DNA from 4 places in the Thalassolituus sp. ST750PaO-4 genome. Region 4 is predicted to be linked to each of the others. Evidence: predicted binding sites of a transcription regulator. Region 4 holds the regulator's gene; each other region holds the start of a gene.

Region 1 (7,403 bases), on a different contig from region 4:
CTCAGTCGTCCCGATGATGTGCTGTGCCGTTTTGGCGGTGATGAATTTCTGCTGATGGCGGCACTGGATGGTGATGAGGATCAGCTGACCCGGCTGGCGCAAAGTATGACTGCAGCAGCAACCACTCCCTTTTTTATTATGCAAACCCAGATCGAAATCTCCGGATCGGTTGGGGTTGCTCTGGCTCCGGAACACGGCACGGAATTCAATACCCTGTGTAAGTATGCGGATCTGGCGATGTATCAGGCCAAGCATGAAGGGCGCAATGTTTTCCGCATATACAACGATGATATGGGCCGCGCCAATATCGATAAATTCAATCTGATGACGCAAATCCGTCAGGCATTAAAAGACAAACAATTCCGCCTGTTTTATCAGCCCAAAATTGATATCAGCAATGGCCGGGTCTGTGGTGTTGAGGCGTTGATCCGCTGGCCACAGGCGGATGGTTCTTACATTACACCGGATGAATTTATTCCGCTGGCCGAGAGCAGTGGTGTTATTGCCGATATCGGCCACTGGGTATTACAGGAAGCCTGCGCGGCCTGTACGCGCTGGCGCCGGGAGGGACATTACGGGGTGGGAGTTGCGGTTAATTTATCTTATGTGCAATTCCGTGATGGCTCACTGGAGCGCAATGTACAGCAAGTATTGCAGCAGTCCGGCTTGCCATCGTCGGCGCTGGAGCTGGAGTTAACCGAATCGATGTTAATCGGTGAAGGCGATGATATCAGCCGTCAGCTAAGTACGATTCATAGTATGGGAGTGTCTTTTGCCATCGATGATTTTGGCACCGGTTACTCCAACCTGGGTTACCTGCGCCGCTTTAATGCCTCGCGGCTGAAAATTGATAAATCCTTTATTACAGCTCTGAATGTCTCACAACGGGATGAGCCTCTGGTGCGTGCCATTATTCAGATGGCCGCCAGTCTGGGGTTGCAGTCGGTTGCCGAAGGGGTGGAAGACGAAGCAACGCTGAACCTGTTAAAACAACTGGGGTGTGATGAAGCTCAGGGCTATTTCTGGTCGCAGGCACTGCCCGAGCATGAATTAATAGAATGGCTGAATGCTCATAACAGCCATCAGGAGTTACCGCATTCATCGGAATTGTGACAGACTCAAAGCCTTTCAATAATCAGCGGGAGTCTGTGTGAAACGACGTACTTTGCTTAAAACAGCAGTTGCTGTTCCTCTGGTTCTGGCAGGTGGTGCCGCAGGCGTTAGTGCTGTTGCCCGGAGTAAGGAATATGATCTGTCAGGGTTACTGCAGGAATTGCAGGCACTTAATGGTCAGCGTTTACGCAGTGGTACGGCCTGGTCGGTGAGTGAGGTTTTTCAGCACTGCGCACAAAGTATCCGCGGTTCAATGGATGGCTATCCTCAGCATTATTCTTCCCTGTTTAAACACACCGCCGGCAGTGCGGCGCTGGCGGTATTCCGTGCCGCGGGTTCCATGCGTCACAATCTGACCGAAGGTCTGCCGGGTATGGTGGCAGCCGATCCGGCGCTGGAACAGGAGCTGGCATTGCAGAGGTTGCTGGTGGCTCTGCAGGATTTTATGGCTTACAGCGCAGAGCTGGCGCCCCATTTTGCGTATGGTGAACTGGATAAAACAGCCTATGCGGCTGCGCATGAACTGCATATCCGCAATCACCTGCAGCAGATATTTCCCGCCTGATTTTCTTCACCAGAATGTACGGGGCTTAATAATATGCCCCGTTCTGATGCACGATATTTTCTTTTTTGCGCTTAAACCGCGCGCATATTTTCTGCGTTATTCCTGATTTTTTCAGTGGCTGGTTACAGCAAGCCCGCCAATACCGTGGTTTTGGCTCACATTACGCTGACATAGTAAAAACTGGCACGACTGTCGCTCTGTAGCTTGTATACAAGGTTGAACACACTGGCAGTGCTATGAGCGACATCACATCAGAAAAATCGGGAAAATCATTACTGGGCTGGAGTCTTGGTGACTGGAATCAGGTCTATCGTAACGGCGCTAATGCTAGTGAATTGCTGAATGCATTACGGACAGAAGTGCATCAGCAGGAAAGCTGCAACGGCGTGCTGAAAGAAGGCAGCGTCTGGATTGAACTGGCCAGCGAGCAGCAACTGGGTGCGCAGTTAATTCAGTTGCAGCAATTACTGGATGCCGCCGATGGCGATATGCAGGCGCTGCCGTTATACGGCGTTCCTTTTGCGGTAAAAGACAATATCGACGTTGCCTGTTTTGCGACAACCGCAGCCTGTCCGGAGTTTGCTTATGAGCCTCCGGCGGATGCCACCGTGGTGCGTTTACTGCGTAATGCCGGTGCCATTGTATTGGGCAAAACCAATCTCGATCAGTTTGCCACCGGGCTGGTGGGCAGCCGTTCGCCCTATGGCGCGGTGGCTAATCCATTTAATGAAAACTATATCAGTGGTGGTTCCAGCTCAGGTTCTGCGGTTGCGGTTGCGCGCGGTTATGTGCCTTTTTCATTGGGTACCGACACGGCGGGCTCTGGTCGTATTCCGGCAGGCTTTAATCATATTGTCGGGTTGAAAGCCAGTAAGGGGGCGCTCAGTACTCAGGGTGTTGTACCGGCATGCCGCAGCCTGGATTGTGTTTCTGTTTTTGCGTTAAACACCCTCGATGTCGAGCGCATTTTTGCATTGGCCGCGCAATTTGATGCGCAGGATGCGTATTCCCGCCCAGTGGGCAACCCGCCATTAAAAACCATCCGCCGGCTGGCGGTACCAGCCGATATGCCATGGTTTGGTGATGACGTACAGCAGGCTGCATTCACAGCGGCTTTGGCAAAAGCTGAAAGTCTTGGCTTTGAATTAATCACCACCGATTTTTCGCCGTTATCTGAACTGGCTGCGCTGCTCTATCAGGGCCCCTGGGTGGCTGAGCGTTATGCCGCTGTGGGTGAATTTATCCGGCAGGATTTACCCGGCATTAATCCGGTGGTGAAAAGTATTATTGCCGGTGGTAACAGCGGAACAGCGGTTCAGGCCTTTAATGCCGAGTACCGGCGTATGGAACTGCTGCGGGAAATTCAGCAGTTATTTCAGAGCTTCGATGCACTGCTTGTTCCTACCGCACCCTGCTTTCCAACTCTTGCAGAGGTCGAAGCCGAGCCGGTTAAGGTCAACAGCCAACTGGGTACTTATACCAATTTTGTTAATCTTGCCGATTTATGTGCGATTGCTTTACCGGCCAATTTACGCAGCGATGGGCTGCCTTTCGGCATCACGGTTATTGCACCAGCCTTCAGTGAAAATGCATTACTGACTTTTGCTGCGCACTGGCAGGCGGCGCTGCGTTTACCACAGGCGCCGGTATTACTTGGCGCACGCGATGACGAATCGGTGGTGGTGGCGGTGGTCGGCGCCCATTTAACCGGTATGCCGCTGAATCATCAGCTGACCAGCCGTGATGCAATATTGCTGGAGCAAACGCTGAGTGCCAAAAAATACCAGCTTTATGCCCTGGCCAATACAGTGCCGCCAAAGCCAGGCCTGGTGCGCATTAATGATGCATTACTGAATAGTGGCTCTGAAACAGGGCATGAAATCATTGTCGAATTGTGGCGAATGGACGTTGCCGCTTTCGGCAGTTTTGTTGCGGAAATTCCACAGCCCCTGGGAATCGGCACGCTGGAGTTAGCCGATGGCCGCCTGGTAAAAGGCTTTATCTGTGAACCGGAAGCGGTGGCCAGCGCAACCCATATCAGCGGGTTCGGTGGCTGGCGTGCGTATATCGCTCATCTGAAATCCCAGAGCGGAAATTAAGCATGTATCCAACGGATACTGAAGAAAAAAAGCGCCCGCTGAATCTGGCCGAGCGGATTTATCAGCAACTGAAAAACGATATCTTCGATTTCCAGTTGCTGCCCGGTGATCGCTTCAGTGAGAACGAAATTGCCAGGCGTATGCAGGCCAGTCGTACTCCGGTACGTGAAGCACTGTACCGGCTGGAGCGCGATGGGTTTGTGCAGGTGCATTTCCGCAGTGGCTGGCAGGTCCGGCCCTTTGATTTCCGTTATTTTGAAGACTTATACGACGTTCGCACCCTGCTCGAAGTGGCTGCGGTAAAACGTCTATGTGGGCGCGCCGGTCTTAAAGAGCAGCTGGCCGGTTTGCTGACGCTTTGGTGCTGCCATGAAGGCCAGCGGCTGAACGACAGTTCGCTGCTGGCAGAGATGGATGAAGACTTTCATTTTGCTCTGCTGGAGCTCAGCGGCAATCAGGAAATGGCGGCGATTCACCGTATGGTGTGTGAACGTCTGCGCATTATCCGCCGGCTGGATTTCACCCAGCAGGGGCGTATTAAAGCGACCTATGATGAGCACTCTCATATTCTGAATTTAATGCTGAATGGCAACGCAGAAGAAGCGGCCGGTTTTCTCAGCCAGCATATCGATGTCAGTAAAAATACCGTGCGCCATATTACTCTGCACCGCATTCAGGCAGCGAAGAGCCGCTACAACATTAATATCAGAGCAGATTAATGATTTATCTGGCCTGCACCAATGCGGTGAATATTTAAAAGCAGCTGAGCAATAACGGTGCGTGAATTTTCGGTAATGCGGGTTTATTCCTGTATATGGCACCTTGCTGGCTGAAAACTCTTAAAAAACAATTGGTTATAAGTTGGTACAGGCTTTGCTCTACAGGGAATGCTAACTCATAAATGGAGCTGATCAGCAGTAATCGGACTCCGGATAAAATCAAAGTACATTAAGGACGGACTCAAGATGAAAAAACTGGGATTAAACACGCTGTCAAAAGCGACCAAAGTTCTGGCGATGACCACTCTGGCTGCTGGTATCAGTCTTGCCAATGCCGCCGATACCATTAAGGTCGGTGTGCTGCATTCATTGTCCGGCACCATGGCGATTTCCGAAACCACGCTGAAAGATACCGTGCTGATGATGGTGGAAGAGCAGAATAAAAAAGGCGGTCTGCTGGGCAAGCAACTGGAAGCTGTAGTAGTCGACCCTGCTTCTAACTGGCCTTTATTTGCGGAAAAAACCCGTGAGCTGCTGGAGAAAGATAAGGTCGATGTGATTTTCGGCTGCTGGACTTCCGTTTCCCGTAAGTCTGTTTTACCAGTTGTAGAAGAGCTGAACGGTCTGCTGTTTTATCCGGTTCAGTATGAAGGTGAAGAGTCTTCAAAAAATGTTTTCTATACCGGTGCGGCGCCTAACCAGCAGGCTATTCCGGCCGTTGATTATCTGATGAATGACGTTGGCGTTAAGCGCTGGGTTCTGGCCGGGACCGACTACGTTTATCCACGTACCACCAATAAAATTCTGGAAAGCTATCTGAAGTCGAAAGGTGTTGCTGCTAAAGACATCATGATTAATTACACACCGTTCGGTCATTCTGACTGGCAGACCATTGTTTCTGACATTAAAAAATTCGGCAGCGCCGGTGTTAAAACCGCAGTGGTTTCCACCATTAATGGTGATGCCAACGTTCCTTTCTATAAAGAACTGGCGAACCAGGGTGTAAGCGCGGAAGACATTCCGGTGGTTGCCTTCTCGGTAGGTGAAGAAGAACTGTCTGGTTTCGATACCAAGCCTCTGGTTGGTCACCTGGCCGCCTGGAACTACTTTATGAGCGCTGATGGTAAAGAGAACGATGCCTTTATCAAACAATGGCACAGCTTTACCAAAGACGATAAACGCGTAACCAACGATCCGATGGAAGCAACCTATATCGGTTTCAATATGTGGACCAAAGCGGTGGAAAAAGCCGGTACTGCTGACGTCAGCAAAGTACAGGATGCCATGATCGGTATTTCTGTTCCTAACCTGACCGGTGGTATGGCGGTGATGAATAAAAATCACCACCTGTCCAAGCCGGTACTGATTGGCGAAATTCAGGAAGATGGCCAGTTTGATATCGTCTGGCAGACTGAAGGTGTGGTACCGGGTGACGCCTGGACTGACTTCCTGCCTGAAAGCAAAAACCTGATTTCTGACTGGACTGCACCAATCAACTGCGGCAACTACAACACAGCAACCAAAACCTGTGGTGGCGCCGTAGCGGCCGAGTAAGCCCGACCCGCTGCACGTTTGCCGGCGTTGATATAACGCTGCGCAGGCGTGCAGTCCCTTTCCAACAGGATGTTCCCATGTTCACATTATTCAGACGTGTTTTTTTCGCCGTCTTATTACTTTCGGCCAGCCATAATCTACTGGCAAACAATGCTGATACTCAGCCTTCTCTGGCAGAACTCAGTCAGCAATTAATCAGTGCAAACTATAAAGAAAAAGCGGCGCTGGCCGAGCAGATTGCGCTGGCTGAAGATGATCAGGCCATTGTTATTTTGCAGGCATTACTCGACAGCCGCCTGTATTACGTTAAAAGCAACGGGCAATTGTTACTGGTCGACAGTTCCGGTGAGCCGGACAGTGCGCAGGACGCCTTTACCCTGCAAGCCGTCACCGGGCTGGGTAAGCGCGATATTAAAAAAATTGGTGTTAATAATTCATTGCGGGTTGCATTACGCAGCCTGATTTCCCGCGCACAGATTTCATCGAAGCATAAATCACAGCGCATGGCGGCTGCACAGAATCTGCTGAAAAGCAGTGATGATATCGACCGGGCATTTATTGATCAGGCACTGCAGCGGGAAACTGACAATTCTGTGGCTGAGGTTCTGCACCAGGTACGCGCGCTGATGCAACTGAAAGCCGATCAGACTGAAGAGCGGATTGAGGGGCTTACCGCATTGGATGGTGCACTGTATCCGGAAGTGCGTGCCGGACTGAGTGAATTTATCCGCAGTTTCAGTGATGAAGAAAAACTGTCACGTAAAAATGAATACCAGCTGGCGCAAACCACGCTGACCGATATCGAAAAACTGGTCAGCATTAATGGCTATATCGAGAATCTGTATTTTGGTCTGGCGCTGGGCGCGGTCTTGCTGCTGGCAGCTATTGGTCTGGCCATCACGTTCGGCGTGATGGGCGTTATTAATATGGCCCACGGCGAAATGATTATGCTCGGTGCCTATACCACCTATGTGGTGCAGTTGCTGATGCCGGAGCATATCGGCTTATCGCTGGTCGTGGCCGTGCCTGCGGCATTTCTGGTCAGTGGGTTAGTTGGCGTGCTGATTGAACGCAGCGTGATCCGCCATTTATATGGCCGTCCGCTGGAAACCTTATTGGCGACCTTTGGTATCAGTCTGATTCTGCAGCAGGCTGTGCGTTCGATTTTCAGTCCGTTAAACCGTGAAGTGGCCACGCCAGACTGGATGGCCGGTACTTTTATGATTAACCCGGCGCTGGAGCTGACCTGGAACCGTCTGTACATCATTATTTTCAGCCTGATGGTGCTGGCGGTATTGGCACTGGTATTAAAGCGCACCTTGTTTGGTCTGCAGATGCGTGCGGTCACCATGA
Region 2 (7,403 bases), on a different contig from region 4:
CTCGCCGTAACTATGGCCAACCGGCCGGTGACCAAACCACCCCAGCTGCGTTCCCGTCCGGCGTTGCAGTATCCTGTCTGTGAAGAAGAGCGTCTGTACGACGCGCTGAGCTGGGAGCTGGCGCGGCCGGTGATTGGCCAGCTTGAAACTTTTGCCGAAGAACACCCGCAGATCAGCCGGCGCCGTGTAGCTTTCCGCGATTCGGTATACCGTAATTTTATCTGGCAGCAATCCCCATCACTGGTGCTGAGTGAACGCGTTGCCGCCGTTATCCGTGTTGGCGATGTGGAAATTGGCAGCGATAAACTTGGCCACTTTTTTACCGAAGGCTACAGCTATTTTGAAGTTACCGACCGGCTGCAGGATTCGGTTGAAGAGGGCATGCTGTTTGGCGAGTGGTCAGAATCTCTGTACTTTGGCGCTCAGACCACGGGGGTGTTTTCCTTTGCTGATCTGGCGGCCAATCTGAATGGCCTGCGTTTCTGGAACCGTATTCTGGCGCAGCATCCTGACCCGTTATCCGGGCGTGAGGTTACGCCTTATATCCGCTGTGAACAGCAGCGCTGGAGACTGGTTGATACATTTCATTTCAGCGGTTATATCGACACAGCCTGGAATGAAAGCGTTAATTGCTCCGCTTTCCGTAACCTCAGCATGCTTGAGCAGGTACTGCATTATCAGCCGCTTTGTACCCCGCAATCGTTACCGCAAAATAAATATGGCCGCTGGCAGGATCGGGTGCTGAACCATGCCGGTTTGCAGGTATTGCCTGATTATCTGCAGCCGGAAGTGATTCTGGCGCAACGTGCCTTTATGCAGGAAGTCCGTCTGCCACAGGGCGTGGTAGAGCGTATCCGGGAATTACGCCTGCAGCTTGATCTTTGGCGGCAGCAGCCACAGCCGCCATTGGCAGACTCTTTCCACGATAATCAGCGACAGGAGCCATAATGCAGCGCATCGTACTGGATCTGGCCATCTCCGCTCAGGAATATCAGCGCTTTTATCGCGGCCAGGTAAAACAGGTCGTGGCACGGGCGCTGGACGGACGGAATGTCCGTTTTCCTGCCAGCGTGCTGCAGCAGGTTGTGCAGCATGAAGGTATCTATGGCCGTTTTGCCATTGAATTCGATGATCAGGGCAAGTTTCAGCGTATTGTGCGCCTGGGAGCCTGACTTTCACGGTATAGCGCGTTTTTTTGCGCTCAGTCGTCTACAGCGCGGACGGACTGGCATATAATGCCGGCCGTTTTGCCACCCGCTTTGTCAACTGAGGTCTGTTATGGATTGGTATGCTCTGAGTCGCGCTCTGATGTTTCGTCTGAATGGTGAAACCTCCCACGAACTGGGACTGGATATGATGGGGGCCAGCGAACGCCTTGGACTCTTGCAGTTTCTGGCGCCTCAGGTTGCATCTTTGCCAACTACCGTTGCCGGTATTGAATTCCCTAATCCGGTCGGTTTAGCCGCGGGTCTGGATAAAAACGGCGATTATATCGATGCTTTTGCCCGTCTGGGTTTTGGTTTTATCGAAATCGGTACCGTCACTCCGCGTCCGCAGCCGGGTAATCCTAAGCCGCGCCTGTTCCGTATTCCTGAACGTCAGGCCATCATCAACCGTATGGGCTTCAACAACAAAGGCGTTGATCATCTGGTTGAGCGGGTAAAAGCGGCAAAATACCGTGGTGTGCTGGGGATTAATATCGGTAAAAACTTCGATACAGCCGTCGAAGACGCGACTTCTGACTACCTGATCTGCCTCGATAAGGTGTATCAGCATGCGACCTATATCACCGTGAATATTTCCTCGCCGAATACTCCGGGGCTGCGTACCCTGCAGTTCGGCGATTCGCTGAAACAGCTGCTGGAGCCGATTAAAGCCCGTCAGCTGGAGCTGGCCAAAGAATTCGGTTACAAGCCGGTGTTCGTCAAAATTGCACCGGATATGGAAGAAGACGACGTGGCGCTGGTGGCTGAAACCTTTGTTAACAGCGGCATCGATGGTGTGATCGCCACCAATACCACACTGTCGCGTGAAGGTGTGCAGGGTCTGCGTTACGGTAATGAAGCCGGTGGCCTGAGTGGCGCGCCACTGGAAGATCTGGCAACCGAGACCGTTGAGCACCTGTGTCAGGCGCTGGCCGGTAAACTGCCGGTGATTGGTGTGGGCGGCATTCTCGACGGTGAAGGTGCTGCAGAAAAGGTCAAAGCCGGTGCGTCGCTGGTGCAGATTTACTCTGGTTTTATTTATCGTGGGCCGGAGCTGATCCGCGAAGCGGTGGATGCACTGGCCGATTTACGTACACAGGGCTGAGTTTGCCCGGGCAGGTACGGCGTTTAAGCAAAAAAAAGCCCTGCTTGTAGCAGGGCTTTGCTTCCCTGAAGAGGAAGCGTGCACAACGGGCATTAAGCCCTGGAGAACGTCATACGGCCATTTTATGAATGCCAGAAACGCCGGTGTAACCATCCCAGTGGTCGGCACGACCGGAACGCCAACCTGCAAGCCAGGAGTCTCGTTGTGGTCCTATGGGTGCAAGATCTTTTGAACGGCGCTCAACGCCAGCGCGATAACCACGTGCAAAAGCTCTTTCCTGCATGTCGCGTTTCTGTTTTTTCATAGAAAGCTTCCTCGCTAAAGTTATTTGCTCGACGGCCAGAACAACTGGTTGAATCACTGACCGAACCCCTGTTGTACCTCAGGCTGGTGAGGAATGTTAATTATTTATTACTTCTAAGCGTCACTATTCTTACAGCCACAGGCTATTTGACGAAACGGGTTTTCTCATCATGCAAAATGAAACAACAGCAACAACCATGACCTGGCTGGCGGCTTGTCCGAAAGGTATCGAATCCCTGTTGGCGGATGAAATCAGGCACTTGGGCGGTGAAGTTGAACGTGAAACACACCTTGGTGTGATCTGGCGCGGCGACCTGACGCTGGCCTATCGCTTTTGTTTATGGAGCCGTCTGGCGAGCCGCCTGCTGCTGCCTTTGAATGAAAGTCAGGTAGACAATGTCGACGAAATGTACGAAGCGGCCCGTTCTGTCGAATGGCCAGCCATTTTTGCGGTGGGAGCGACCTTCCGCATCGATTTTCACGGCCGTACTGATTACCTCAACAATACGCAGTTTGGCGCGCAAAAGATCAAAGACGCCATTGTTGACCGCTTCCGTGAGGACACCGGCGCCCGCCCGTCGGTGGATAAAGACGGCGATGTCCGTATTGAAGCGCAGCTGCGCAAAGGCAAACTTAATCTGTATTACAACTTCAGTGGCGACAGTCTGCACCGTCGTGGTTACCGTCTGCAGCCTGGTAAGGCGCCATTAAAAGAAAACCTGGCGGCTGCGGTTCTGATCCGTGCCGGCTGGCCTGCACTGGCGGCAGAAGGTAAGCATCTTATTGACCCAATGTGTGGTTCCGGCACCCTGCTGATTGAAGCGGGGATGATGGCCGCCGACATCGCACCGGGTCTGAACCGCCAGAAGTGGGGCTTTGAAGGCTGGCTGGGCCATACCCGGTCACTGTGGCTGGCCGAGGTTGAGCAGGCGCGTCTGCGCCGTACCGCGGGGCTTAACGCCATGCACAGCCGCCTCTACGGTTTTGATATTGATGCCGATCAGCTGGCGGCCGCCCATCAGAACCTGAGCCGCTCTCCGCTGGCCGGTAAGATTCACCTGGAACGCCGTGCGGTTGAGCAGCTGCGGGTGCAGAACGAAGTGATTGAAGAGGGCGGTCTGGTGGTCTGTAACCCGCCTTATGGTGAGCGCCTGAGTGAGTTGCCACAGCTGGCGCCGCTGTATCAGCAATTCCACGATGCCACCATGCGCCTGCCGCAATGGCAGCTGGCGGTGTTTACCGGTAATACCGATCTGGCCAAGAGCATCCGTCGTCCGCTGGATAAGCAATACCGCCTGATGAACGGGCAGATAGCGACCCGCCTGCTGGTATTCGGTGCTGCCGACGAGCGCTCAGCACAGCCACAGGGCAGTATGATCCGTGGTCCGGTTGAAGCCTTTGCCAACCGTCTGAAAAAGAATATGAAACCACTGCAGAAGTGGGCCAGGCGCGAAAATGTTGAATGTTATCGCCTGTACGATGCCGATCTGCCGGAATACGCAGTGGCGGTTGATCTGTATGGCGACTGGCTGCATGTGCAGGAATATGTGCCGCCGAAGTCCATCGACGAAGCCAAAGCAGAACGCCGTCTGCTGGATGTGCTGGCCGTTCTGCCTGAGGTGACCGGTATTCCGGCGCAGCAGATCGTCCTCAAGCGCCGTGAACGTCAGGCCGGCAAGCGCCAGTACGAAAAGCAGAACACCGAACAGCGTTTTATGCCTGTACGTGAAGGTAATGTGCAGGTGCTGGTGAATCTGAAAGATTACCTCGATACCGGTCTGTTCCTCGATCACCGTCCGACCCGCCTGCAGATTGCCGGGCTTGCTTCTGGCAAGCGCTTCCTGAATCTGTTCTGTTATACCGCCACGGCCAGTGTGCACGCGGCGGTGGCCGGAGCGCATTGCACCAGCGTTGATATGTCACGCACCTACCTTAACTGGGGCAAAGAGAACTTCCTGCTGAATGGTATCAAACCGGAACAGCACGAATTTATTCAGGCCGACTGTATACAGTGGCTGCGTGATTGTAATGAGCGCTATGACCTGATCTTTATGGACCCGCCGACGTTTTCTAATTCCAAGCGGATGGAAGGGGTGCTGGATATTCAGCGCGATCATGTGATGTTGGTTGAACAGGCCATGCGCTGTCTGAATCCGGGTGGACTGCTGATTTTCTCCAATAACCTGCGACGCTTTGATCTGGATATGGATGCACTAAAAGAGTTCACAATAAAAGATGTGAGCGCAAAATCGGTGCCGTTTGATTACGGGCGTCGTCCGAATATTCACCATTGTTTCCACATAACATATCCTGCCTGACGTTGTATGCACGCATTCAGGGCGCGTGAGTGCTGAATGCGTGCGCAATCCTCACACTTTGTTCCGGCTTTGTCAGGCAATCCTGACAAAGTTGGTACGGAACCTGCTAAAACCCTGACTTATTGGATTGTTGCGCACCACTCTGGTGTCCATTTTTCCAGCCGGCACTCTCATGAAGCATCACAACTCCGGTTGTTGATCAACTGATCTGAGTGAGCCGTTTTTATCAGCAAGAACCCAGCGAATTAAAGTGAGGACACAACGTGGAAACTATTGACGTTAACAGCATCAACAGCGCCGTTGAGACTTTGATGCAAAGCGCCAACACCATGTTTATTCTGCTCGGTGCCATTATGGTACTGGCAATGCACGCCGGCTTCGCCTTTCTGGAAGTCGGTACCGTGCGCCATAAAAACCAGGTCAATGCTCTGGTAAAAATCATCACCGACTTTGGTGTGTCGACACTGGCGTACTTTTTCATCGGTTATCAGATTGCCTATGGGGCGAACTTCTTCAGCGGCGCCAGCGAACTGGTAGCGAATAATGGTTACGACCTGGTGAAGTTCTTCTTCCTGCTGACCTTTGCTGCGGCGATTCCGGCCATTGTGTCCGGTGGTATTGCCGAACGTGCAAAGTTCTACCCGATTCTGATTGCTTCTGCCCTGACGGTAGCTTTCGTATATCCGTTCTTTGAAGGCATGATCTGGAACGGTAACTACGGCTTCCAGGGCTGGCTGGAAAACAGCTTTGGTGCTCCGTTTCACGACTTTGCCGGCTCCGTGGTGGTTCACGCCGTCGGTGGCTGGATAGCCTTTGCCGCGGTTGTGTTGCTGGGTTCCCGTCGTGGCCGCTACCGTGATGGCCGTGTGGTGGCTTTTGCACCGTCCAATATTCCGTTCCTGGCCCTGGGTGCGTGGATTCTGGCTGTGGGCTGGTTCGGCTTTAACGTGATGTCTGCCCAGACTCTGGATGGAATTTCCGGTCTGGTAGCGGTTAACAGCCTGATGGCGATGGTTGGCGGTACTGTGGTTGCCATGATTGTCGGCAAAAAAGACCCGGGCTTTATTCACAACGGTCCGCTGGCGGGTCTGGTGGCGGTGTGTGCCGGTTCTGACCTGATGCATCCGATTGGTGCATTGATTGTTGGTGGTGTTGCCGGTGCGTTGTTCGTCTTCGTATTCACCCTGGCGCAGAATAAATTCCCTAAATTCGATGACGTATTGGGTGTATGGCCACTGCATGGTCTGTGCGGTGCCTGGGGCGGTATTGCCGCCGGTATTTTCGGTGCAGAAGCGCTTGGTGGTCTGGGTGGCGTAAGCTTTATGTCACAGCTGCTGGGAACGGTTGCCGGTATTCTGGTGGCAATGATTGGCGGTTTTGTGGTCTACGGTATTGTTAAAGCCATCTCCGGCATCCGTCTGGATGAAGAAGAAGAGTTTAATGGTGCTGACCTGTCGATCCACAAAATTGTATCGACCAGCGAAGACTGATCACTTCTTTTCATTGCTTCTCACAACAAAAAAGCCGCAGGGAAATCTGCGGCTTTTTTGTTTAAATACCGGCAGACTCCGGAGTCAGAGAGGTTGATATGGCAGAACGCATCAGGGATTTACCCGGCCTGGGTGAAAAAAGTGAGCAGTCACTGGCACTGGTTGGTATCACCGATGTTGAGCAATTACGTAGCTGTGGCGCGGTGATGGCTTTTTACCGCTTACAGCAGTTGGCTGCCGCTGAGGGGCGGGCCAAGCCCAGTCTGAATTTTCTTTATGCTCTCGTCGGTGGCCTGAGTAACCGCAGCTGGCTGGCGGTTGCTCAGAGTGAGCGGGAACAGTTATTGATGGAATTAGAAGGAATCTCTGAAATGGAGCGTATGTTTCAGGCTGACAGTGAGTGATTCCATCGTATCTCACGGTGTAGTACCCATAAAAAAACCTCCATACGGAGGTTTTTTTATGTCGGTTGATTCATCAGCTTTTAACGGGAGCCTTAATGCCATGACTCATGGCGTACAACACCGGTACTACACCCAGCGTCAGTACAGTGGCAAAACCAAGGCCAAAGCTGATAACCACGGCCATAGCGCTGAAGAACGGATCAAACAACAGCGGTAACATGCCAAGGATGGTGGTCAGTGCTGCCATGGTTACCGGCCGCAGACGGCTGACCGAGGCATGAAAAACCGCATCGTATGGTTCCCGGCCTTCGCTCAGTTCGAGCCGGATCTGATCAACCAGCACAATTCCGTTTTTAATAATCATGCCCGACAAGCTGAGAAAACCGAGCAGCGCCATAAAGCCGAATTCAGCGCCCAGTAACAGCATGCCGGCGCTGACGCCAATAATCGCCAGTGGAACACAGGCCCAGATTACCAGCGCACTGCGCATTTCGTTAAACAGCAGCACGGTAATAATAAACATCAGCAGATAGCCCAGCGGCAGTGAGGCAAACAGACTTTGCTTAGCTTCGCTGGAC
Region 3 (7,403 bases), on a different contig from region 4:
CGCTTTAATAAAGGTACCGCGCGACTTCGACATTTTAGAACCGTTCACGGTGACGAAACCGTGGGCATTGACCGCTGTCGGTGTGCGGTATTCTGCGGCGCTCAGCATGGAAGGCCAGAACAGCGCATGGAAGTTAATAATGTCTTTACCGATAAAGTGGTACAGCTCGGTGGTGGAGTCTTTTTTCCAGTACTCGTTAAAGTCGAGATCGCCGCGCTTGTCACACAGGTTTTTAAAGCTGGCCATATAGCCGATAGGGGCATCCAGCCAGACGTAGAAAAACTTGTTCGGTGCATCCGGAATTTCGAAGCCGAAATACGGCGCATCACGGGAGATGTCCCACTCCTGCAGACCGGAATCCAGCCACTCGGCCAGTTTGTTGGCAACTTCATCCTGCAGGGTGCCGGAACGGGTCCACTGCTGCAGAAACTCCTGGAAGTCCGGCAGTTTGAAGAAGTAGTGCTCAGACTCTTTTTCGACCGGGGTGGCACCGGAAATCACTGAGAACGGGTTTTTCAGCTCAGCCGGGGTGTAGGTTGCACCGCAGACTTCACAGTTGTCGCCGTACTGGTCGGCGGCGCCACACTTAGGGCACTCGCCTTTGATATAACGGTCGGCCAGAAACAGCTCTTTAACCGGATCGTACAGCTGCTTGATGCTGCGGATGGCGATATGGCCTTTGTCACGGCAGGCTTTGTAGATTTCTTCAGACAGCAGGCGGTTTTCTTCGCTGTGGGTGCTGTGGAAGTTGTCGAACGCAATCTGGAAACCGGCGAAATCCGCTTCGTGCTCGGCTTTTACCCGCGCAATCTGCTCTTCCGGGCTGATACCTTCTTTCTCGGCGCGCAGCATGATGGCGGTGCCGTGGGCGTCGTCGGCGCAAACATAGTGGCATTCGTTGCCACGCAGTTTCTGGAACCGAACCCAGATATCAGTCTGAATGTATTCCAGCAGGTGGCCGAGGTGAATGGAACCATTGGCATAGGGCAGGGCGCTGGTGACGAGGATTTTGCGGGGATTCTGTGCGGTCATGACAATTCGCTACGGGTTATTCAAAGAAAGGGCAGCATTGTAGCGATTTTTGCCGCTGGCCGCGATGGCTGCGGTACGGCTTAAAAGCGCTGCGGCAGCAGAAATCTGCCGCGCAGCGCCTGATACTCAATGGCCGGGCATCACAGCTTTCCTTCAGCCGCCATCTTCATATAGCTGTCGGTAAAGCGCAGCTTCACATTACCTTTATCGCCAAAGGTTTTGCCGTTCGGGAAGGCCATGCCGATAAAGCCGGCATCGGCGGCGCCATCACCCAGCAGGCCGTGGTCGAAGGAGAATTTCGCCACGTATTCCATGGTTTTTGGCAGCTCGGCGCTGTTCACAAATTCCACAGCTTTTTGTGCGTCGTAGAACATTTTGGTGGCGGCCAGCTGGGCATCGTAACCGGCAAGGTCGGTGCCTGAGGCTTCGGCCATCATGCTGCGTGCTTTTTTACCTTCGGCGTCGTCTTTCGCCATGATGCTCATGGTTTCGTACCAGGCGCCGGTCAGGGCTTTGGCGAAGGCGGGGTTAGCGGCCAGGGTTTCGCTGTTGACCATAGTGGTGTCGATAATTTCACCCGGAATCTGTGAGGAGTTAAACACGGCGGTTGCGTTTGGCTGCGCCAGAATCTCGCTTACCAGTGGGTTCCAGGTCACCACGGCTTTAACATCGTCGGTGCCATAAGCTGCCACCATATCGGCGTCGGAGGTGTTGATCACCGATACGTCTTTTTCGCTCATGCCCACGCTTTCCAGACCGCGTGCCAGCAGGTAGTGGGAAACCGACAGCTCCACCAGATTCACCGGCAGGCCTTTGATGTCTTTCAGGCTTTTGCCTTCTTTCAGAATCACGGCGTCGTTGCCGTTGGAGAAGTCACCGACGATTAAGGCGGTGGTGTCGACGCCGCTGGCGGCCGGAATGGTCAGGGCATCCATATTGGTCATTACGCAGGCGTCGAATTCACCGGCGGTAAACTGGTTGATGGATTCAACGTAATCGTTGATCTGCACCACTTCGATTTCGATGCCGTATTTATCGGCCCATTTTTTTACGATCCCGGCTTTGTCGGCGTAATCCCACGGCATCCAGCCAACATAGATAGACCAGGCTAGACGGAAACTGTCTTTGGCCTGAGCGTGTAATGGAGTAAGGGCGGCCAGGGTGACCAGGCTGGCAGTGAGCAGACGTTTTAACGGCTTCATAGGACTTCCTCTTTGATATCCACATAAATCAGACGGCAGGAGAACTCAGCGCGAAACGGCCAGATGCTGGCATTCGCGTGTGGGTCTCCCGGGCTTTTGTCCCGCCGTGTAACCTGCGCTGTGAATACGCTGAGGTCGGTTGCTCTCGGACCAGACGTTCTTTTTCAGCAAAGAACCGGAACCCTAGCCACCTATTTCTGTGAATCCCAACCGGATTCGGTTGCCGAGTATCTCCTGTTACTGATCAGGGTTCAGCAAGGGCTGTACCAGTTTTGCCGGAGCCTGAAAATTGCAGTATCCGGCAGGCTGGCGAGTGTTAAGTTGCTGATTTTGCTGTCAGTTGCACCCCAAAAGGGTGCACAGATGATTAGCTGAACAGATGGTCGCTGCATTCTGGGGCGCTTATCTTGTTTCCGCTTTATGTGCGGCTTTGTAGCTCTTGCCGGTATTAGCCAGGGTATTAGCCAGGATGTTGGCCTTTATTCGGTTTCTGTTGTGTGCGCCGCTTTGCAGCTCTTGCCGGTACTAGCCAGGGTGTTGGCCAGGGTATTGGCCTTTATTCGGTTTCTGCTTTATGCGCAGCCTTGCAGCCGGTGTCGGTGTTGGCCAGTAATCGGGCGAGGGCACGGGTCGCGGGGCCGGCGCTTTCTTCATGGGCCATTACCAGATAGAGGTCGACGTAGCGCCGCGCATCCTGAGCAAAGGGAATCACCTGCAAGGCCCCGCTTTTAAGATCGTCGGCAATCAGCAGCTCCGGCAGCCAGGCAAAGCCCAGACCACGGCGGACAATATTCACCCTTGTGCTGGTATGGGTCACGGTCCAGCGCTGATGGGCACCGAGCCAGCCACCTTCGCTGCGGCGTTTACGGCTGCTGTCGCGCAGCACGACCTGCCGGTGAGCGGTAAGGTCATCGTAGGTGACCTCGCGCCCCAGATGCTGCAACGGATGCTGCGGGCTGGTAACCGGCAGAAAGCAGGAGCGGTGTACGTGCTCGCCGTTCCAGCCGCTGGGCAGTTGCGGGGTAATCAGAATATCGATGCTGTCTTCGAGCAGCATTTCGTTACCGCCGCTGAGTACAAACTCTTCCAGCTCCAGGCGGGTATCGGGGTACTCGGCCGAGAAGGCTTCAAACACATCAAACAGCACATCGTTGGGGTAAATGGTGTCGATGGCCGCACGCACAACAGGCTCGATGCCCTGATTAAGCGAGCTGGCAACCTGATCGATATTCTCTGCCTGATCGAGCAGCTGTTCGGCACGCTGTAACAGAATACGGCCGTGCTCGGTCAGTACTGCTTTGCGCCCTTCTACTTCCAGCAGTTGTACGCCCAGTTGCTCCTGCAACTTGTGCACGCCATAGCTGATGGTCGACTGACTCTTGAAGATGGCCTCAGCCGCCTGTGCGTAGCCGCCATGGTCGACCACCGCTTTAAACATGCGCCACTGTTCGAGGGTTGTTTTCATTGAAATGCCTTTTCGTAAATATCGAAAGCTATACGTTAAATTATGAGATTTTTAATCGAATAAAGCGAACTTAAACTGCACTCATTGCTTAACAGCCCTAGCACCACAACCAATACACGAACCGATACCCGATTTAAGGATGCCGCCATGAACGTATTTGATGCCCTGAGCCAGCGTACTTCTGTGAACTACTTTGATACCGAACGTGCCATCAACACGGCGGAAGTCCTGGAGCTGCTGGATTACGCCCAGCACGCGCCAACGGCCTTTAACATTCAGCATACCCGCTATCTGGTGGTGACCGATCAGGCGGCGAAAGAAACCTTAAAAGACATCGCCTACGGTCAGCAGAAAGTGGCCGATGCTCCGGTGGTTATTCTGGTGCTGGCCGACGAACAGGGCCATGAACGTATGCCGGATATCGCCCAGCGCGGCGTCGATGCCGGTATCTATAACGAAGGCGTGCGCGACTACTTTGTCAGTGCGGTAAACGGTGCCTACGGCGATAACAAAGCCGCGGCCCACGATGAAGCACTGCGCTCGGCCAGTATGGCGACCATGAACCTGATGACGGCCGCGGCTGGCAAGGGTATGGCCACCGGGCCGATGATCGGCTTCGATACTGCAAAAGCGAAAGAAGTGTTCAACATCGGCGAACGCTACAGCGTTGCCATGATGGTGACCCTGGGTTACGCCAAAGAAGGTAACTGGCCACGTAAGCCACGTCTGGCGGCGAGCGAAGTGACGGTGCTGGATGGTCGTCCGGGTAAGCTGCACGATCTGAGTAATTAATTGCTAAACAAGTTGGGAAAAGCGGACCGGAAATAAAGCGGGCAGAGCGCCCGCTTCAGCGTTTCAGCCAGCGCCGCAGAGCACTCCAGCGGTTGGCCAGCAGCGCCAGCAGAATCAGGGTGCAGCCGAGAATCTGCGCCGTTTCCATCCGCTCGGTAAACCAGAAGGCGGCGATGATGGCGGTCCAGACCGGCTCCAGCACCATAATCACTGCGGCATGGCTGGGGGACGCCAGACCCTGAGCATAGGTCTGCAGCAGAAAGCGGGCGGCGGTGCCGACGGTCACGCTCAGAATCAGCCACAGCCACATGGTTGGGGTAAAAGTATCGGGCCAGTCTTCAAACATGGCCGACAGGGTAAAAGATACAACGCCGACCAGCACCAGCTGGATAGCGCTCAGGGCCAGTGCCGAAATACGCGCCGCGGCACGGCCGTTGAGAATAAAGGTGAGTGACAAAAGCAGGGCGGCGGCAAAGAAAAACAGCTGGCCGGGGTCAGGGTTAAAGCCATGACGTAACGACAGCAGTGCCAGACCGCCGATGGCCATAGGCAGTGCAATCCAGATGCTTTTTGCCGGACGTTCGCGGAACAGCAGCCAGCTGATAAAAGGCACCAGCACCACCGCAAGGCTGGTAATAAAGGCACCTTCGCCGAGGGTGTGAGCATTAAACAGCCCCATGATCCAGAAGCTCATGGCGGCACCGAAAAACAGGCCGACCAATGCCGAGGCGCGCCATTCGTGGGGCTGTAAGGCCGCCAGCGCACGGCGGCCGGGAATCGCCAGCAGCAGACCGGCGGCGCTAAAGCGGCAGGCCATAAACAGCAGCGGCGGAAATTCGTTTAACGCCTCTTTGGAAAACATCCAGCTGACCGCAGCCAGCAGGGTAACGCCAAGCAGAATCAGGTCGGCACGCAACAGCTGGGTGTGATGCTGATCGTCTGTGGATACGGATTCGGAAGTTGAAGACACAATAAACCACTGGCCCGCAGGGCAGTAACGCAGACCGGTAAGCACCGGGTGCAGTGAAAAAGGCGTAGCAAAAAAAGCGCAGCAGTATTTCACAGCCTCCCGTGGAAGTCTGTGGGGGTTTTACTGTTGCATTGAAAAAGAGCGTTGCATAGTCCGGATTAATGAAGAGTTTTGTCAATAATTTTTGTGAAGCGTTTTAAAGAGGAGATCAGCACATGTTAATCTTACGCGCAGCCAATGAACGCGGCCGGGCCAATTTTGGCTGGCTGAACAGCTCGCATACGTTTTCTTTTGGCCAGTATTACGACCCTCAGCATATGGGGGTGTCTGCTTTACGGGTAATCAACGATGATCGGGTTGCCCCGGGCGCAGGCTTCGATACCCACGGCCACCGCAATATGGAAATCATCAGCTATGTGCTGGACGGCACCATTGCCCACCGTGACTCGATGGGCAATGTTGAGCATTTGCCGGCCGGAGAGTTTCAGCTGATGTCGGCGGGCAGCGGCGTGATGCACAGCGAATTTAATCCGGCGACAGACCAGCCGCTGTATTTTCTGCAGATCTGGATTCAGCCCAATGAGCAGAATACCGAACCGGGCTATCAGCAGAAGCGCTTTCCCCGCCAGCGGGCCATTCAGCCGGTGATTACGCCGGACGGACGCGACGGCACACTCAGTATTCGCCAGGATGCACAGTTGCTGCACGTACGCCTGACCGCAGAAAGCGCAGAGCAGTTACTGAACCCGGCGCGCCGCTATTATGTGCATGCCATTAACGGCCCGCTGCAACTGCAGGCCGGCGATAACATGCTGATATTAAATGCCGGTGACGGCGTGAGTATCAGCAATGAACAGGCGCTGACCTTCAGCGCCGACAGCAAGGCGGAGGCCCTGTTGTTTGATTTACCTTAAGCAGGCAACGCCTGCTGCCGGAGCCGGATATGAGGGTACAGAGACGGCTCCGTCTGACGGAATAGTTTTGTGGATCTGACCTTTGTTGCGATTGCCGTACTCGGCGTGTTGTTAACCGGCATTGCCAAATCCGGTTTTGGTGGTGGTATCGGTGTGGTGGCGGTGCCGATGATGGCGCCTTTTATCGGCGGTGAGCAGGCCATCGGTATTCTGCTGCCGATTCTGCTGCTGATGGACATCATGACCCTGCGCGTATATCGCCGTTACCTGTCGTTTGCACTGGTGAAGCCCCTGCTGCCCGGTATTCTGCTGGGCATCACGGCGGGCACCTTATTATTAGGCGTTGTCAGCGAACGTGGCGTACAGGCGCTGATTGGTCTGATCGGTTTCTGGGTACTGGCGCAGAAGCGCTGGCCCTGGCTGGCTGGCCGGCGCATGGCGGCAGCCAGTGAAGAACAACCGGCGCAGGCATCGGCGTTGCAGGGTGGTTTATTGGGCAGTATTGCCGGTCTGGGCAGTACCCTGGCCCACGCCGGTGCGGCACCGCTGCAGGCTTATTTTTTACTGGGCAAGCTCAATAAAGAATCTTTCCTGGCGCAGATTACCCTCGCGATCGGTCTGATGAACGCGATCAAATTATTGCCATACGGCATGCTGGGGCTGCTGAATTTTGATATCGGCTGGTTAACCGTGATTCTGGTGCCGGTGGCCTTTGCCGGTGTTTATCTTGGTCGTTGGTTAAGCAAACGCATGGACGGCGATGTGTTTTTTAAAGTGATGATGTGGCTGCTGGCGGGTAACTCAGCCTGGCTGCTGGGACAGGCCGTTATTGGCTGATGCTTTTTATACCGGCCGTGCTGCAGCGCTGTGCAGCACGGCTCGCGGCAGGAATTAATCCAGACGGATTTCTACCATCAGGTCATTGGAAATAGCTTCCAGTGCACTGGCCAGAATATCGGTATCAAAACTGTGTGGTACACGTAGCAGGGCTTCGGCGCGGAACAGTGGCACCGCAGACATTTCGGCGG
Region 4 (7,403 bases):
TCCGGTTCACCACGTAAAAACTGGCGGACTTCATCATTACCTTCGTTAATTAATTCTTCCGGTGTGCCAAAACCAATCACGCGGCCATCGGACAACAGACACAGGTAATCAGCAATAGCGCAGGACTCTTCGACATCATGAGACACCAGCAGGCTGGTCAGCCCCAGCGCTTCGTTCAGACCACGGATCAGTTTAACGATCATGCCCATAGAAATCGGATCAAGACCGGTAAAAGGCTCATCGTACATAATAATTTCCGGATCCATGGCAATGGAGCGTGCCAGAGCAACGCGTCTGGCCATGCCGCCGGACAGTTCTGCCGGAGAAAGATTACGCGCACCACGCAGACCAACGGCTTCAAGCTTCATCAGCACCAGGTCGCGGATCATGGATTCAGGTAAATCGGTGTGAACACGCAGCGGAAAGGCCACGTTGTCGAAAACATTAAGGTCGGTAAACAGGGCACCGGTCTGAAACAGCATGCCCATTTTTTTGCGGCGCAGATCAAACAGTTCTTTGCGCGGCAGAGTCGGTACGTTGTGTCCATCCACCATAATAGTGCCGCTGTCCGGTAACAGCTGACCGCCGATAAGACGCAACAGTGTGGTTTTACCGGTTCCGCTTGGCCCCATGATGGCCGTCACTTTGCCACGCGGAAAATCCACATCCATATTGTTATAAATCAGCCGGTCACCACGGCTGAAGCTCATTCCACGAACAGAGACGTAGGGCTGACTGACGGACATGAATGTCGTCCTTTTAACTCGGTACGGATAGTCGGGCTAGCATAGCGGAATGTCCGGGCGGAACCAACGCCTGTAAACTATTGTAATAAGCCCCTCATAAAACGCTGAGTTGCAATTGCGTGCAGAATTACCTTGGGTACAATGACGCGCTGAATTTTCTGCTGATAATTAACTCTGGTGCCCCCATGCTCACAGCTTATGCTGCCGTTATTGCTGGTCTTATTGTTTTGGTATGGAGCGCTGACAAGTTTGTTATTGGCGCCGCTGCTTCTGCCCGCCGCCTGGGCATGTCTCCTTTACTGGTCGGCCTGACCATCGTTGCTATGGGAACCTCCGCGCCGGAGATGTTCGTCTCTGCCGTTGCTTCCCTCGACGGTGCCGGCAATCTGGCCATTGGTAATGCACTCGGCTCCAACATCACCAACATTGCCCTGGTACTGGGTATCACCGCATTGATCAGTCCGATCCCGCTGCAGAAAAAACTGCTGAAAAAAGAGCTGCCGCTGCTTATTCTGATCAGCATTATCGGTGGCCTGACACTGGCCGACCTCGAACTGAATATGACCGACGCCATTATTTTATTTGGCTCCATGGCCGTCGCGTTGTACCTGATGTTTCTTGATACCAGCGAATCCGGCGAAGCCATTGTCGATAAAGACGAAGCCGCCGAAATCGAAAATACCCCTATGCGTACTGCCGTGTTCTGGCTGGTAGCCGGACTGATCGCACTGATGTTCAGTTCCAAACTGCTGGTCTGGGGCGCAACCGAAATTGCCCGCGCCTATGGTGTCAGTGATCTGGTGATCGGCCTGACCATTGTCGCCATCGGCACCAGCCTGCCGGAACTGGCGGCCTCCGTTGCCAGCGCCCTGAAAGGCCACCATGACATTGCCATCGGTAACGTAATCGGCTCCAACATTTTTAACCTGCTGACCGTAATGCCAATCCCGGGTCTGCTGGCAGTAACCGTGGTTGATCCGCTGGCACTGTACCGCGACTATGCCGTGATGATGGCGCTGACCCTCGCCCTGTTGGTTCTGTTTTTAATCAGTTATCGTAAGGGCACTCTCGGACGTTTCGCCGGTCTGTTCCTGACCACCAGCTACGCTGGCTATCTGGTATCTCTGTTTTATATGGCTGACTCATGACCACTGATATGAATTTTGATTTTCTGCAATCCGCCCGCCGTACCATCAAACTGGAACAGGAGGCCATTGCACAGCTGGAAGGTCGTCTTACCGACGATTTCGCCACCGCCTGTCAGCTGGTTCTGAACTGCAAAGGACGTGTTGTTGTTACCGGCATGGGTAAATCCGGCCATATCGGCAATAAAATGGCTGCAACCCTGGCCAGCACCGGCACCCCGGCTTTTTTTGTGCATCCGGGTGAAGCCAGCCATGGCGACATGGGCATGATTCAGCCATCGGATGTGGTTATCGCTCTGTCCAACTCCGGTGAAACCGGTGAAGTTACCAGCCTGCTCCCCCTGCTTAAACGCCTCGGCACTGCGCTGATCAGCATGACCGGTAATCCGGAATCCACCCTCGGCCGTGCCGCCAACGCCCACTTAAATACCGGCGTGAATCAGGAAGCCTGTCCGCTCAATCTGGCACCAACCTCTTCCACCACCTGCGCACTGGTGATGGGTGATGCGCTGGCCGTTGCCCTGCTGGAAGCCCGTGGTTTTACCGCCGAAGATTTTGCCTTCTCTCATCCGGGCGGCTCACTCGGCCGTCGCCTGCTGCTGAAAGTGGAAGACATTATGCACAGTGGCGATCAGATTCCGGTGGTTTCCCCTTCCGCCACGCTGTCTGAAGCCCTGCTGGTTGTAACCTCCAAAGGTCTGGGCATGACCACCGTGCAGGATAACGGCAAGCTGACCGGTATTTTCACCGACGGTGACCTGCGTCGTGCCATTGATCACGGAGTTGATATCCATACCGCTACCATGGCCGATGTGATGACCGTCGGTGGCAAAACCACCACGCCCGGCACTCTGGCTGCTGAAGCGCTGAAGCTGATGGAAGACAACAAAATCAACGCCCTGGTCGTTAAAAATGGCGACGACACGGTTGGCGTCATCAATATGCACGATCTGCTGCGCGCGGGCGTAATCTGATGCGCAAGCGTTATCTGCTGTTACTGCTGACCCTGATCTTTGGTCTGGCTCTGCTGGCAGTGGATCGCTACACCCAGGAGCAGACGCCCCCCCTGAGTGAGCAGCAGAATCATGAACCGGATTACTATGGCGAAGGCCTGTACAACCGCCAGTACGACAGTAATGGCGAATTACAGCAAACCTTTGTTGCAGCACGTTCAACCCATTATCCGCAGACGAAAAGCACCCTTTTTACCGGGCCGCTGCTGATGTCAGACGATGATGACGGCCAGACCTGGCAGGTCAATGCCCGCGAAGGAACACTACAGGATAACGAGCAGTCGCTGCGCCTTGTAGGTCAGGTCGAAATCCGGCCGCTCGATCCGGCCGACGCTGCGGACGATATTCTGATCGAAACCAGCATCCTGACCTACCACAGCCGCCAGCAACTGGCCGAGACTGATCAGCCGGTAACCATTACAAGCCCGCAAACACATATCAATGCAACCGGTATGACACTGGATATCGCGCGTCAGCGCATGGAATTCAAATCACAGGTGGATAGCCGCTATGTTCCGCAATAATCATCGTTTTCTGGCCGGCCTGTTTGTCCTGTGCAGCGCAGCCTCTGCTTATGCCTTACCCGACGACTGGCAGCAGGAAATGGTCATTCTCTCTGACCACGCTGAGCTCGACCGCAAGGCTGGCGTTGTTATTTATGAAGGCAATGTGATTCTGACTCAGGGAACCCTGCGCATCGAATCGGAGCGCCTGCTGATTATCCGCACCGATAACACACTGGAAAAAGCCGTTGCCGAAGGGACAGCGAAAAAACCGGCACGCTATCAGCAACAGATCAATCCGGGAAAACCCCTGACCAAAGCACACGGCCAGCGCATTGATTACTTTGCCCGGCAACGTGAAGTCAACATTCAGGGCAATGCTCAACTGCAGCAGGACGGCAACCTGTTCAGTGGTGAGCGCATCCTCTATGACATGACCAAAGAAACCGTCAGCGCCAGCGGCGGCACCAGTACCTCCGGCCAGACTGGTGGTAATGGCGAAAAACAACGAATCAAAGTCGTGATTCAGCCACAGGCTCCGGCAGAACCTGCCACCGATAACAGCAAGCCAGTACAGGAACAGCCATGAAGACCCTGAAAGCCGAAAACCTGGCGAAAAGCTATAACGGCCGGGAAGTGGTAAAAGATGTATCCATGTCTGTGCAAAGCGGTCAGATCGTTGGCCTGCTGGGACCCAACGGGGCCGGTAAGACCACCTGTTTCTACATGATTGTGAATCTGGTGCAGGCTGACAAAGGCCGCATCAAAATTGACGACGAAGACATCAGTCATCTGCCGATGCACGGCCGGGCGCAGAAAGGCATTGGCTATCTGCCGCAGGAAGCCTCCATTTTCCGCAAATTAAGTGTGGCCGATAATATTCTCGCCATTCTCGAAACCCGCAAAGACCTCAACCGTGCACAGCGTCTGGAAAAACTGGAAGAGCTGCTGAATGAGTTTCATATTCAGCATATCCGCAGCAGTCTGGGCATGGCCTTATCCGGTGGTGAACGACGCCGGGTCGAGATTGCCCGCGCGCTGGCGGCTGAGCCGTCCTTTATTCTGCTTGATGAGCCGTTCGCCGGGGTTGACCCGATTTCTGTAGCTGACATCATGGACATCATCCGACAGCTCAAGGCACGTGGCATCGGCGTACTCATTACCGACCACAACGTAAGGGAAACTCTGGCTATCTGTGAGAAAGCCTATATTGTCGGGGGTGGCCATATCATCGCCGAAGGCACCGCTGAACAGGTATTGGCCAGCGAGCAGGTACGCAAAGTGTACCTGGGTGAGGATTTCCGCCTGTGATGGCAAGCCCTGCTGCAGGGAAGTGGCTGATGATCCAAAGCAAAGGAAGATGCACAAAAGATTCCAAGGTTTACCGCTTGGCGTATAATGCACAGACTATGCCGATACTGAGTGATTACTGAACTTTTATGAAAGCGTCTCTTCAGTTAAAGATGGGTCAGCACCTGACCATGACCCCTCAGTTGCAACAAGCCATCCGCCTGCTTCAGCTGTCTACCCTCGATCTGCAGCAGGAGATTCAGGAAGCCCTCGATTCCAACCCGATGCTCGAAGTAGAAGAACACGAGCACGATGACCTGCCCGATCTGTCCCGCAACAGCGATCACGACACCAGCAGCAGCCACGAAGTCAGCAGTCAGGACGACAGCCACAACGACACTCCGGAACTGGATGAACAGTGGTCGCAGGAACAACTCCCCGACGACCTGCCGGTCGACAGTCAGTGGGAAGATACTTACCAGACCACCGCCAGCGTTGCCTCCGGCAGCAGCAGTAATGCCATCGACGACGATTTCGATTACGACTCGCGCCACGCCAGCACCGAAGATCTGCAGGATCATCTGCTGTGGCAACTCAATCTGACTCCTATGTCAGATACCGACCGCGAGATCGCCCTGATGCTGATCGATGGTGTGGATGACGACGGCTATCTGCACACCACCGTCGAAGATATTCTGGAAAGCATGGACCCGGCTCTGGACGTCGAAGAAGACGAAGTCATGGCCGTACTGCACCGCCTGCAGCAGTTTGATCCGGCCGGTGCTTTTGCCCGCGATCTGCGTGAATGCCTGCTGCTGCAACTGCAGCAACTGCCGGCTGAGACCCCATGGCTGAACGAAGCCAAAATGGTCATCCGCGATTATATCGAGCTGCTGGGCAGCAAGGATTACCCAACGCTGATGCGCAAAACCAAGCTGCGCGAAGAAGACCTTAAAGCCGTGCTGCGGCTGATTAAAGAACTGAATCCCAAGCCAGGTGCCGGCATCAGTGCCGAGCAGGCCGAATACGTGGTGCCCGACGTGCTGGTACGCAATATCCGCGACGAATGGCGGGTTGAGCTGAATCCGGATATCGCCCCCAAGCTGCGCGTTAACGCCGATTACGCCTCACTGGTACGCCGTTCCGATAACAGCACCGACAACGCCTTCTTGCGCGACCACCTGCAGGAAGCGCGCTGGTTTATCAAAAGTCTGCAAAGCCGCAACGAAACCCTGCTGAAAGTAGCCACCAAAATCGTCGAGTATCAGATCGAGTTTTTCGAACAGGGCGAAGAAGCAATGAAGCCGCTGGTGCTGCACGATATTGCCGAAGCCGTTGGTATGCATGAATCCACCATTTCCCGGGTAACCACCCAGAAATACATGCACACGCCACGCGGAATCTTCGAGCTGAAGTACTTTTTCTCCAGCCATGTCAGTACCGATGGCGGCGGCGAATGTTCCTCCACCGCAATCCGTGCCATGATTAAAAAACTGATTGCTGAAGAAAATGCCCGCAAACCGCTGAGCGACAACAAAATCGCCGCAGTGTTGGGTGAAAAAGGCATTCAGGTGGCACGGCGCACGGTAGCCAAATACCGTGAGGCTATGATGATTCCGCCTTCGAACGAACGTAAACAATTGATTTAAAAAACAACAAGCCAGCAACAAGGAGTCTGGACATGAAGATTAATATCAGCGGTCACCACGTTGACGTTACCGAATCTCTGCAAGCGTACGTAGACGAAAAAATGTCCAAGCTGGGACGCCACTTTGACAACATCACCAACGGCCAGGTAACCCTGACCGTTATTAAAGAGCGCATGATTGCTGAAGCCACCATCCACGTCAGCGGTGCCGACCTGCACGCCAGCGCTGAGCACGATGATATGTATGCCGCAATCGATCAGATGACCGACAAGCTCGACCGTCAGGTACTGAAACACAAAGAAAAACTGGTGGCGCGGCAACACGGACAAGGCTGATTAATGGACATTCGCATCGAGGATATCCTCACACCGGAACGCAGTCTGATAGATGCTCCGGTTTCCAGTAAAAAGAAATTACTGGAGTACCTGGCAGGTTTTATCGCAGAACAACTCAGCGACAGCTCTGCCGACGATATTTACGAGCGATTACTCAGCCGTGAACGCCTCGGCAGCACCGGGATTGGCGAAGGTATTGCCATTCCCCACTGCCGGCTGAAGCAGTGCGACCAGGCGATGGGCGTACTGCTGCGTCTGGTGGAGCCGGTGGATTACGACGCCATTGACCGCAAGCCGGTCGATCTGGTGTTTGCTCTGCTGGTTCCCGAAGAAGCTACTGAACAGCACCTGCAGGTTCTGGCGATGCTGGCACGCAACTTCAGCGAGCCGGCCTACCGCGAGGCACTGCGCAAAGCGCCGGATGCGCAACGGTTTTATCAGCGGGCGCTGAGCGGACAACCGGGCTGACATCAGCCCAACGGGCAATGGAGGAGCACAGCAATGCGTTTAGTGGTGATCAGCGGCCGGTCCGGCTCAGGAAAATCCAGTGCTCTGCACGTACTGGAAGATCTGGGCTTCTACTGCATTGATAACCTGCCGGTTGCTTTGTTGCCAGCGCTGGCCCGCCAGACCGAAAGCGAAGAAAAACTGGCCAAAGTCGCCGTCAGTGTTGACGCCCGCAATCTGCCCCATGCCTTCGACAATATCCACGATGTACTGCA

The links. The regulator sigma-54, encoded in region 4, starts transcription at its own class of promoters, with help from an activator protein. The targets are predictions, from matches to a motif close to TGGCACNNNNNTTGCTNT.
Region 1: atzF (allophanate hydrolase) is a predicted target of sigma-54. The motif match lies at 1,860-1,877, and genes of this name have one in related genera.
Region 2: HUF18_RS07910 (ammonium transporter) is a predicted target of sigma-54. The motif match lies at 5,024-5,041, and genes of this name have one in related genera.
Region 3: HUF18_RS06840 (putative urea ABC transporter substrate-binding protein) is a predicted target of sigma-54. The motif match lies at 2,486-2,503, and genes of this name have one in related genera.

The regions. Positions count from the first base shown of each region.
Region 1 is NZ_JABVCB010000005.1:611,399-618,801, forward strand. Features, by position in the region: gene HUF18_RS05210 (putative bifunctional diguanylate cyclase/phosphodiesterase) at 1-1,113, shown strand, start outside; gene HUF18_RS05215 (DUF1569 domain-containing protein) at 1,151-1,678, shown strand; gene atzF (allophanate hydrolase) at 1,915-3,777, shown strand; gene HUF18_RS05225 (GntR family transcriptional regulator) at 3,780-4,496, shown strand; gene urtA (urea ABC transporter substrate-binding protein) at 4,794-6,050, shown strand; gene urtB (urea ABC transporter permease subunit UrtB) at 6,128-7,403, shown strand, end outside.
Region 2 is NZ_JABVCB010000007.1:457,356-464,758, forward strand. Features, by position in the region: gene HUF18_RS07885 (hypothetical protein) at 1-948, shown strand, start outside; gene HUF18_RS07890 (DUF2835 domain-containing protein) at 948-1,172, shown strand; gene HUF18_RS07895 (quinone-dependent dihydroorotate dehydrogenase) at 1,279-2,310, shown strand; gene rmf (ribosome modulation factor) at 2,420-2,614, opposite strand; gene rlmKL (bifunctional 23S rRNA (guanine(2069)-N(7))-methyltransferase RlmK/23S rRNA (guanine(2445)-N(2))-methyltransferase RlmL) at 2,784-4,931, shown strand; gene HUF18_RS07910 (ammonium transporter) at 5,243-6,421, shown strand; gene HUF18_RS07915 (TfoX/Sxy family protein) at 6,520-6,825, shown strand; gene HUF18_RS07920 (efflux RND transporter permease subunit) at 6,899-7,403, opposite strand, start outside.
Region 3 is NZ_JABVCB010000007.1:217,496-224,898, forward strand. Features, by position in the region: gene metG (methionine--tRNA ligase) at 1-1,032, opposite strand, end outside; gene HUF18_RS06840 (putative urea ABC transporter substrate-binding protein) at 1,173-2,234, opposite strand; guanidine-I (ykkC/yxkD leader) riboswitch at 2,318-2,432, opposite strand; gene HUF18_RS06845 (LysR family transcriptional regulator) at 2,791-3,699, opposite strand; gene HUF18_RS06850 (nitroreductase family protein) at 3,847-4,491, shown strand; gene HUF18_RS06855 (DMT family transporter) at 4,547-5,554, opposite strand; gene HUF18_RS06860 (pirin family protein) at 5,677-6,375, shown strand; gene HUF18_RS06865 (sulfite exporter TauE/SafE family protein) at 6,445-7,212, shown strand; gene HUF18_RS06870 (glycine cleavage system protein R) at 7,267-7,403, opposite strand, start outside.
Region 4 is NZ_JABVCB010000008.1:41,659-49,061, reverse strand. Features, by position in the region: gene HUF18_RS09645 (ABC transporter ATP-binding protein) at 1-746, opposite strand, end outside; gene HUF18_RS09640 (calcium/sodium antiporter) at 932-1,894, shown strand; gene HUF18_RS09635 (KpsF/GutQ family sugar-phosphate isomerase) at 1,891-2,865, shown strand; gene lptC (LPS export ABC transporter periplasmic protein LptC) at 2,865-3,428, shown strand; gene lptA (lipopolysaccharide transport periplasmic protein LptA) at 3,415-3,996, shown strand; gene lptB (LPS export ABC transporter ATP-binding protein) at 3,993-4,718, shown strand; gene HUF18_RS09615 (RNA polymerase factor sigma-54) at 4,847-6,346, shown strand; gene hpf (ribosome hibernation-promoting factor, HPF/YfiA family) at 6,379-6,681, shown strand; gene ptsN (PTS IIA-like nitrogen regulatory protein PtsN) at 6,685-7,149, shown strand; gene rapZ (RNase adapter RapZ) at 7,183-7,403, shown strand, end outside.